Regions from separate parts of the Mesorhizobium sp. M0898 genome, predicted to be linked through region 3. Evidence: predicted binding sites of a transcription regulator. Region 3 holds the regulator's gene; each other region holds the start of a gene.

Region 1 (3,260 bases), on a different contig from region 3:
GGCGGCGTTGAACAAGGGCTGGCACCTGTTCGGCTCGCCGACCTATGCCTATGACCAGGAAGCCAAGACCATGCGCTGCGGCCAGGCCGTGGTGAAGGACATCGAGGGCCAGGAATACGGCCCCGACACCAAGCTCAGCGATTGGTAAGGTGCTACCGGCTACGGCAGCCTTTCCCAGACGGCTCTGATTTCGTTGAGCCGCGCGTCTGCGAGCCCGTCGATGTCATCGCAGCTGAAATAGAGTATCGATAGTGCTGCAAGGAGACCGGGATAACCGGAGACGTAACCCATCTTTGTAAGTATCTCGGGAACCGGCAGGCGCTTGCGTTCGATCAAGGAGATCGCGCATTCTGCAGTCAGAGATGCCACCGGGTGGTCGACTTCGGATAGCCAAAAGTCGACCAGAGCTAGGAGAATGGCGGGCTCGACGGCAGCACTTGCGGGCAGGTGGCAAAGCTCGCTAAGTGCTAAGAATGCGGCATTCGGCGAAATCCTCACTGCGGATTCGATCAGTACCCGGCTCACTGAAATGTCGTGATATGGCCAATTGCAATCGATCAGATCGGCAAATTCTGCTTCTGTCATCTGAGTGCTATTCAGCCGCTTCCTCGATCTTCTCCATATCGTCGTCCGACAGGCCGAAATGGTGGCCGATCTCGTGGATCAGCACATGGGTGACGATGTCGCCCAGCGTTTCCTCGTTCTCGGCCCAGTAGTCGAGGATGGCGCGACGATAGAGGGTGATGCGGTTCGGCCCCTCGCCGGTCTGCGGATTCCAGCGCTCGGCGATGCCGCGCCCCTCGAACAGGCCGAGCAGGTCGAAGGGCGTTTCCAGCGAAAGGTCGTCCATGATCTCGTCGGTCGGGAATTCGGCGATCTGAATGACGATCTCGCCGGTCAACTTGCGAAAGTCCTCCGGCAGATGGGCATAGGCCTCCAGCGCCAGGAGCTCGATTTCCTCCATCGTTGGCGAAAGCTGGTCGTGCCAGATGCGTGTTTGGTAGATGCGAGCCATGCTTTGTCCTTTGATCCCGGCATATAGGCTTTCAGGCCGGACTCGGCAAATGGTCGGGCTGGAGTGCCCGTGCCATGCCCCCACTACAGGAATAAATTCCCCATGACTCCGCTTGACTCTTCGGGCGACCTCTGGAATCCTAGAGAACATAACAGGAACAAGTGTGAGTGGAGCTGACCGTCATGGCGACAAGCGCCGTGGCGCGGGAGACTGTTTTTGCCCTGCGCCGCCAGATCGCGAAGATCGAAGGGACCTTGCCCGAGCGCCTGGAGGCGCCGGCCAGTTCGTCGTTTGACGCGGATGTCCCTCGTCAGAGTCTGACACCCTCTCGGCATCCGACACCCGCTCGGAATCTGACCATTGTCCGGCGCGGCCTTGCCGTGGCGCCGCCCGATGCGTTTTTGCGCACCGGCGCCGAGCGCCTCGATGCCGCGCTGAGCGGCGGCCTGCCGAAGGCGGCGGTGAGCGAGTTTCATGGCGCCGCGACCCGCGATGCCGGGGCCGTTGCCGGTTTTGCCTTGTCGCTCGTCAGCCTGATCCTCAGCCAGGGGCCGCAATTGCCGGTGCTGTGGATCGGCACATCCGAGGTTTTCCGCGAGGCCGGCTTTCCCTATGCCAGGGGGCTTCACGCCTTCTTCGGCATCGAGCCGGAGCAATTGCTGTTTTCCGAGGCGCCAAGGCTGCTCGATGCGCTGTGGATCGCCGAGGAGGCTGCCCGGATGACGGCGCTGGCCGCCGTCATCCTCGAAATCCGCGGCAGCCCGCAGCGGCTTGACCTCACCGCGACGCGGCGGCTGCACGCCCGCGCGCAGAGTGCGGGCCGGCCGCTGTTCCTGCTGCGCCAGGCCGGCGAGCCCGAACCGACGGCAGCGCCCGTCCGCCTCATCCTGTCGGCGGCACCGGCGGCAACGCGTAAGACGCTTGCCGGGCCGCTCGCCGACTCGATCGGCCGGCCCGCCTTCACCGTCGCCATCGGCAAGAGCCGCACGGCCTTGCCCGGAAAATTCACACTGGAGTGGAACCCCGATGAACGCATATTCGAAGAAAGACGGGGCGAGCAAGGAAGGTCTCAGGAATGGGCCCCAGAACGGCCAAAGAATCCTATCCTTGTGGTTTCCGCATCTCGCCGCCGAGAGGATCCTGCGGCAGCGTCTGGGGCGGTCCTGGCGTTCCCGGCCGTCGGATCACCTGCCGCTGGTGATCAGCCATCGCCAAGGGAACACCCAGCGCATCGCCGCCCTCGACGAACGGGCCGAGGCGCTTAATCTGAAGCGCGGCATGGGCATAGCCGACGCACGCGCCATGCATCCCTCGATCGACATCGTGGAGGCCGATCCGGAGGCCGACCGGCGCCTGCTCGAAGGCCTCGCCGACTGGTGCGACCGCTACACCCCGCTGGTGGCGCTTGACGGGACCGACGGCCTCTATCTCGACGTCACCGGCTGCACCCATCTTTTCGGCGGCGAACGCTCGATGCTGGATGATATCCTGTCGCGTTTTTTCCATCAGGGCTTCGATGTCCGCGCCGGGCTTGCCGCCACGCCTGGTGCTGCCTGGGCGGCGGCGCGGTTTGCTGGCGACCGCATCGTGCCCGATGGTGGGGAGGAAGCGCTTCTCGCGCCCTTGCCGCTGGCGGCGCTGCGCATCGACCCGGAGGTACGCGCCAGCCTCGAAAGCGTCGGCCTGCGCACGGCGGGCGCCGTCATGGCGGCACCGCGCGCGCCGCTGGCCCGCCGCTTCGGCGCATCGCTGCTCTTGCGCCTCGACCAGGCGCTTGGCCGCCTCGAGGAGGCCGTGTCGCCGCGCCTGCCGGTGGCACCGCTTTCGGTCGAGCGTCACCTTGCCGAGCCGATCATGCTGACCGAGGACATCGAGCGGCTGACCGGCATGCTGGCGACCACCTTGAAGAGCGACCTCGAGCGTCGCGGCGAGGGCGCAAGGCGGCTGGCGCTGCTGCTTTTCCGCGTCGATGGCGGCGTCAGCCGCATCGCCGTCGGCACCTCGCGGCCTCTGCGCGAGCCGCGGCTGATCCAGAAATTGTTCCACGAAAGGCTTGCCGCGCTCGAACAGGATATCGACGCCGGCTATGGCTTCGATCTCGTGCGCCTTTCGGTGCTGACCGCCGCCGCCTTCGACATGCAGCAGGCCGACCTTGCCGGCGAGACGAGCGACGACGGTGCCGATATCGCGCTTTTTGCCGACCGCATTCGCGCCCGGCTCGGCGAAGGCGCGGTCTTGAAGCCGG
Region 2 (3,260 bases), on a different contig from region 3:
GTGCTCGTCGTCCTCGATCTCGGCGCGGTAGACGCCGAGATGGCGCTTGCCCTGGATTTTCAGCGTCTCGTAATCGGCGCCGAGATTGATGGCAAAACCGCCGCCGCCCTGCTGCTTGCGGCAGATCGAGCAGTAGCACAGCATGAACGGCACCGGCGTGTGGCTTTCCACCTCGAAACGCACGGCATTGCACCGGCAGGACCCTTTGAGCAGAAGCGGCATGAGAAACTCCGACGAAAGTGATTTGCACTTTGTCAGGATGGCGCCGGTTGCGGCGATGACAAGGGGAAATCCGGGTGACATGATCGCCGCATGGACAACGAGCGCATAGAAGAGCTTTTCGAAGGCCTCGGCCCGGTCAGCATCCGCAAGCTGTTCGGCGGCAAGGGCATCTATTTCGACGGCGTCATCGTCGCCATCGTCATCGGTGGCGAATTGATGCTGAAGGCCGACGCCGAAAGCGCCCCGGATTTCGAAGCGGCCGGCTGCCGGCAATGGACCTATACCGGCTCGCGCCACGGCAAGCTCGTGTCGATGCCCTATTGGAGCGTTCCCGACAGCGCGTTCGACGATCCCGACGAGATGGCGATCTGGGCGCGCCGCGCCTACGAGGCAGGACGGCGCGCCGGCAAATAGGCTGCGTCATGCTTCGGCAATTCCGGGCCGCACTTCATGCCAGCTCCCGCGCCTCGGGCACGAGCGCCAGCGCTTCGGCAAAGCCAGCGCTGGTGAAGGCGGCACTCTCGACGACGAGCATCGCTGCGGCAATGCCTTCGCGCAGTGCCGCGCGCAGCGTCAGGCCGCGCAGCAGGGCAGCGATCGTGGCGCCTGCCAATGCGTCGCCGGCGCCGGCAGCATCGGTCCGCTTTTGCAGCGGCGGTGGCGAGATCGAGAACGCGCTCAATTCGTCGAAACCGAGCACTGGTTCGTCGCCGGCGGTGATCACGCCGCTTTTCAGCCCGGCGCGTCTCAGGCCGTCGACGATGCCTTGATCGATTTGGACGCCGGCGAGCACGCCGGCCTCGTGCCGGTTCATGAAGGCCATCGCCAGACGGTCGAGCACCGGCGTCAGCCGCGCCGCTTTGTTGGGCGAGACCGCAAGCGCAAACACCGGCTTGCCGGCGGCGAGTGCCGCTAGCCGCTCCAGCGCGGTCGACGGCAGGTTGGCGTCGCACAGCACCGCGTCGGCCGAACCGATCGCTTCCCGCACCTTGGCACGGCGGATCTGCTTGGGAAGCGCCAGCTCGTAGAGCACCATGTCGGCAAGGCCGGCGATCAGCCCGCCGTCGCTGTCGATCAGCATCGTATGGCTTGGCGTTGCTCGGTCGAGGAACACCGCCGACAGGTCGGCAACGCCGGCCTCGGTGACGGCGCGTAAGACCGTGTCGCCAAGGGCATCGCCGCCGCGCACCGAAAGCAGCGAGGCCGAGACGCCGCGGCGCACCGCACAGCGCAAGGCGTTGAAGACGGCGCCGCCGACATGCTCGCGCATCGTGCCCGGATTAGACGCTGCTGGCACGAAGGCGCCGGCAACCCGGCCGCGCCGCTCGATATAGGCGCCGCCCACGGCCAGGATCGTCGGGGATTTGATCATGCCGTCAAAATGCCCTTTAGCTGTTGCCCGGGGAGACTAGGTCGCCGGGCGGAACCCTGCAATCGCGGGTCCGATTCGGTTGGTAACGGCAACGGCGCCGCATGCGAGGCCAGACACATCGGAAGCGATAATTGCGAAACAAAAATAGAACAAATAGGGATATGCGTTATTTTTCAAACCCTTGGTGCTCATTGACAAATGAGAACAAATGAGGTACATTGTTTTAAGGATTGCGGGATTGTCCGGCCTCCATTGACGACCACGGGGTGATGTATCATGGCTCAGAATTCTTTGCGGCTTGTAGAGGACAAAGCGGTGGACAAATCAAAGGCTCTGGATGCGGCGCTGTCGCAAATCGAGCGTGCCTTCGGCAAGGGCTCGATCATGCGGCTCGGCGCGAACGAGCAGGTCGTCGAGATCGAAACGGTGCCGACCGGCTCGCTTGGGCTGGACATCGCGCTTGGCGTCGGCGGCCTGCCACGCGGCCGCATCGTCGAGATCTACGGGCCGGAAAGCTCGGGCAAGACGACGCTGGCGCTGCACACGGTGGCCGAAGCCCAGAAGAAGGGCGGCATCTGCGCCTTCGTCGATGCCGAGCACGCGCTCGACCCGGTCTATGCCCGCAAGCTCGGCGTCGATCTCGAAAACCTGCTGATCTCGCAGCCCGATACCGGCGAGCAGGCGCTCGAGATCTGCGACACGCTGGTGCGCTCCGGCGCCATCGACGTGCTGGTGGTCGATTCGGTGGCGGCGTTGACGCCGCGGGCGGAAATCGAAGGCGAGATGGGCGATTCGCTGCCCGGCCTGCAGGCCCGCCTGATGAGCCAGGCACTGCGCAAGCTCACCGCCTCGATCTCGCGCTCCAACACCATGGTCATCTTCATCAACCAGATCCGCATGAAGATCGGCGTCATGTTCGGTTCGCCCGAGACGACGACCGGCGGCAATGCGTTGAAATTCTATGCCTCGGTCCGCCTCGACATCCGCCGCATCGGCTCGGTCAAGGATCGCGACGAGGTCGTCGGCAACCAGACCCGCGTCAAGGTCGTCAAGAACAAGCTGGCGCCGCCCTTCAAGGTGGTCGAGTTCGACATCATGTATGGCGAGGGCGTCTCCAAGACCGGTGAGCTGGTCGATCTCGGCGTCAAGGCGGGCGTGGTCGAAAAGTCGGGCGCCTGGTTCTCCTACAATTCGCAGCGTCTTGGCCAGGGCCGCGAAAACGCAAAACTGTTCCTGCGCGACAATCCCGACACGGCGCGCGAGATCGAGCTGGCGCTACGGCAGAATGCCGGGCTGATCGCTGAGAAATTCCTTGAGAACGGCGGCTCCGAAAGCAGCGATGACGGTTTCGAGGACGACGCTGGGGTGATGTAGGGCAAGCGACGCCTCTCTGAGCCTCAGCCAGGTTTCGATTTGATGTTTTGATTTTGAGTTTGCGTAATCGATGCGTTTCGAACCGCCGGCCCTGGGCCGGCGGTTCGCGTTTGACGGCGAGGCAGACGCATTTCAAGGCGCTGGTGAAAGCCGGGATTTGAGCCCATTTGGTGTTTCTGGACAGGCTGCGGTGCGACCGCTAAAAGGCCATGTCTATTTTCCGCCGGCAGCCGGCGGTTCTCTCGAAAAGGCAGTATTCATGAGTGGCGTCAACGAGATCCGGTCGGCATTT
Region 3 (3,260 bases):
AAGCGCGCATCCTTCCACGCACCGGTGTGCAGGATGTCCTCAAGCACTTTGACGGCCTGCCAGACATCGGCATAGCCGATATAGAGCGGGGTGAAGCCGAAGCGCATGGTCGATGGCGCGCGAAAATCGCCGATCACGCCACGTTCGATCAGCGCGCGCATGACCTGGTAGCCATGCTCATGCATGAATGAAATCTGGCTGCCGCGTTTTTCCCCATCGCGCGTGCTTTCGAGCGTGAGCCCGTACGTGCCGCACTTTGCCTCGACAAGCTCGATGAACAGATCCGCCAGCGCGATGCTCTTCTTGCGCACCGCCGTCATGTCGACATCGTTCCAGATGTCGAGCGCGCCCTTCAGCGTGCGCATCGACAAGACCGGCTGCGTGCCGCACAGAAACCGGCGGATGCCGGTGCCGGCCGCATAGCCTGGCTCGAAGGCGAAGGGCCGTGCATGGCCCCACCAGCCGGTGAGCGGCTGCTGGATGTCGGAAAGATGCCGCTCAGCCGCATAGATGAAGGCAGGCGCGCCCGGGCCGCCATTCAGATATTTGTAGGTGCAGCCAACGGCAAAATCGGCGTTTGCCTTGTCGAGTTCGACTGGCATCGCGCCGGCGGTGTGGCAGAGATCCCAGACGATCATCGCCCCGGCTTCCTGAGCCCTGCGCGTCAGCGCCGGCATGTCGCGCAGTTCGCCCGACTTATAGTTGACGTGGTTGACCAGCACCACAGCGGTGCGTTCGTCGATCAGCTCTTCGATGGTCGGCGCGTCGACTCCCGAGAGGCGCAGCAGCGTATCTTTTCGCGTCGAAACCACACCCTCAGCCATGTAGAGGTCCGTCGGAAAACTATCGCCCTCGGCGACGATGACCTGCCGCTCCGGTCGCATGGCCATGGCGGCGTGCAGCAGCTTGTAGATGTTGACCGATGTCGTGTCGCAGACCACCGTCTGGCCGGCCGCGGCACCGATCAGGCGCCCGAGCTGGTCGCCAAGTTCAAGCGGCATGTTGAACCAGCCGGCGGTGTTCCATGCGCGGATGAGATCATACGACCATTCTTCGGTCGCGGCCTTGTGCAGTTCATCGAAAGCGGCACGTGAAGCAGCTCCTAGCGAATTGCCGTCGAGATAGATCACTCCTTGCGGCAACACAAAGCGGTCGCGCATCGCGCGCAGCGGATCCGCGGCATCCATCGCCTTTATGGCCACGAGATCGGGAATTCCTGTCATGATTTGTCTGCTCCCCCAAGATCCAACGCAACGTCGGACACGCATCGACTGTTCTTCCATTACTTGGTTGCGCGCAGCAAGGCTCCACCGGCGAGAAGCAGCCTGACCAGGCGGTGGAAACCGGGACTTAACCCGAGGTTGGCGTTTTGAGTTCGTTTCGTTCACGGTGCATTGACCAAACCGCACAGTCGATACGGGTTCAATTCCGTGCCTTTTGCCGACCGACGGCCGATGCCAGTGCCGCCTTCTAGGAGGCCAGAAGGGCGCAAACGAAAGCAGAATCAAGGCGATGAGGCTCGCGGCGGTGAAAATGCGGTACGCCGGTAGGGGACGTCGTTTGTTTCCCGAGCCTTAACGCATTCATTAAACTTTAAACAGTTGCGGAACACAACTGGAACAGATAGTGTTTGTTCTGGGTTTGTTTTTCTGATTCTGTTGGGGGTCGCTATGCTGACACGCAAACAACACGAACTGCTTATGTTCATCCACGAAAGGTTGAAGGAAAGCGGTATCCCGCCTTCATTCGACGAGATGAAGGAAGCGCTCGACCTGGCTTCCAAATCCGGAATCCACCGGCTGATTACGGCGCTGGAGGAGCGCGGCTTCATTCGCCGTTTGCCCAACCGGGCCCGTGCGCTGGAGGTGCTACGCCTGCCTGACTCGATCGCCCCCGGCCTCAATGCGGCACGCAAGTTCTCGCCGAGTGTCATCCAGGGCAGTCTTGGGCAAGGCGCCCCTCGGCAAGGCAAGCCGACATCGTCGCGCGTGCCCGCAGCCGGAAATGACGACGATGTCGTCGCCGCCGTTTCGATCCCGGTGATGGGCCGCATCGCTGCCGGTGTGCCGATCGACGCCATCCAGCACCAGACGCATTCGATTTCGGTGCCGCCGGATATGATCATGGGCGGCGAGCATTATGCGCTGGAGGTCAAAGGCGATTCGATGATCGAGGCCGGCATTTTCGACGGCGACACGGTGATCATCCGCAATGCCGATACGGCGAGCCCCGGTGAGATCGTGGTGGCACTGGTCGACGAGGAGGAAGCGACGCTGAAGCGGTTCCGCCGCAAGGGCGCCTCGATCGCCCTGGAAGCCGCCAATCCGGCCTACGAGACGCGCATCTTCGGACCAGACAGGGTCAAGGTGCAGGGCAAGCTCGTCGGACTGATCCGCCGCTACTGAGCTCCGCCCTTGGCGCCGGCTTTGGGGTTGTCGGCCCGGCGGTATGGCGGCAGGCCCCGTGCCGCGCGTGAAAATTTCCGCTGCACGTGCCAGGGCCGGTATGATTTTTCGACGGCGAAGCGGATCTCGGCGCGTGTTGCCGCTTGTGGATCGAAATAGACGGCGGCACTTCCCGCGCGCGCCAGTTGCCGTTTGGTGACGACGAGGACCAGCCGGTCGTAGTAGCAGGGGTTATGGGCGGTGGCGTCGTCGATGACGATCAAGCTGGCAAAGGCGCAGGCTGGCCGCGCAGTATCGCGGTCCTTGGCTTGCGCGATGATCGCGCCGGATGGATGCCTGGCAAGGCAGAGGCCGTCCGTGCAAATGAACGGCATGCCCGGCGGTAGGTCGGCCGGATCGGCAATGTCGAATTGCGGGTCGTTCTTTCCAGGTGTTTCCGGCGCGACGATAGCCTCTGATGTGAGCGCGCGTTTCCAGTTGTCGATGGTGAACTCATTCGGGCGTGCCCGGTTGACCGCGAGTTCACCGCTGCCGATCGGCAGCGCGACCAGCCGTGCGTCCTCCGAGACCAATACGTCGGGTATGCGTGTCTGCGTTGCCGTCAGCAAGCCGGCGAGCGCAAAAGGAAGTGCCGCCAGCCGCAACCACGTCGTCGCCATGCTGGCAATGACGAGGGCGATCGTCACCAGAAGGACGGATCTCAGCGAAATCAGCCCGACCGCATCGATCGGAGAGCGCTCCGAGATCCACCCGGACAGGGCGATCATCGCCGTCAGCCCCTTGCCCATGACATAGAGAAAAGGGCCATCCGCACCGAACGGCATCGCCAGCGCGCTGAGAACGGCGAAGGGCATG

What was found. Region 3 encodes LexA, which represses DNA repair genes until DNA is damaged. Its sites were predicted from a motif close to TGTTCNNNNTGTGTTCNG; they were not measured.
Region 1: a site for LexA is predicted at 1,158-1,175, ahead of NKH90_RS21240 (ImuA family protein). Genes of this name have one in related genera too.
Region 2: a site for LexA is predicted at 1,729-1,746, ahead of recA (recombinase RecA). Genes of this name have one in related genera too.

The regions. Positions count from the first base shown of each region.
Region 1 covers NZ_JAMYOE010000022.1:9,991-13,250, forward strand. The annotation lists gene NKH90_RS21225 (DUF1737 domain-containing protein) at 1-148, shown strand, start outside; gene NKH90_RS21230 (hypothetical protein) at 160-585, opposite strand; gene NKH90_RS21235 (metallopeptidase family protein) at 593-1,015, opposite strand; gene NKH90_RS21240 (ImuA family protein) at 1,198-2,280, shown strand; gene NKH90_RS21245 (DUF6504 family protein) at 2,213-3,260, shown strand, end outside.
Region 2 covers NZ_JAMYOE010000009.1:17,594-20,853, forward strand. The annotation lists gene NKH90_RS12840 (GFA family protein) at 1-222, opposite strand, end outside; gene NKH90_RS12845 (TfoX/Sxy family protein) at 313-636, shown strand; gene NKH90_RS12850 (PfkB family carbohydrate kinase) at 671-1,594, opposite strand; gene recA (recombinase RecA) at 1,871-2,968, shown strand; gene alaS (alanine--tRNA ligase) at 3,228-3,260, shown strand, end outside.
Region 3 covers NZ_JAMYOE010000001.1:75,755-79,014, forward strand. The annotation lists gene kynU (kynureninase) at 1-1,223, opposite strand, end outside; gene lexA (transcriptional repressor LexA) at 1,671-2,405, shown strand; gene NKH90_RS00410 (ComEC/Rec2 family competence protein) at 2,399-3,260, opposite strand, start outside.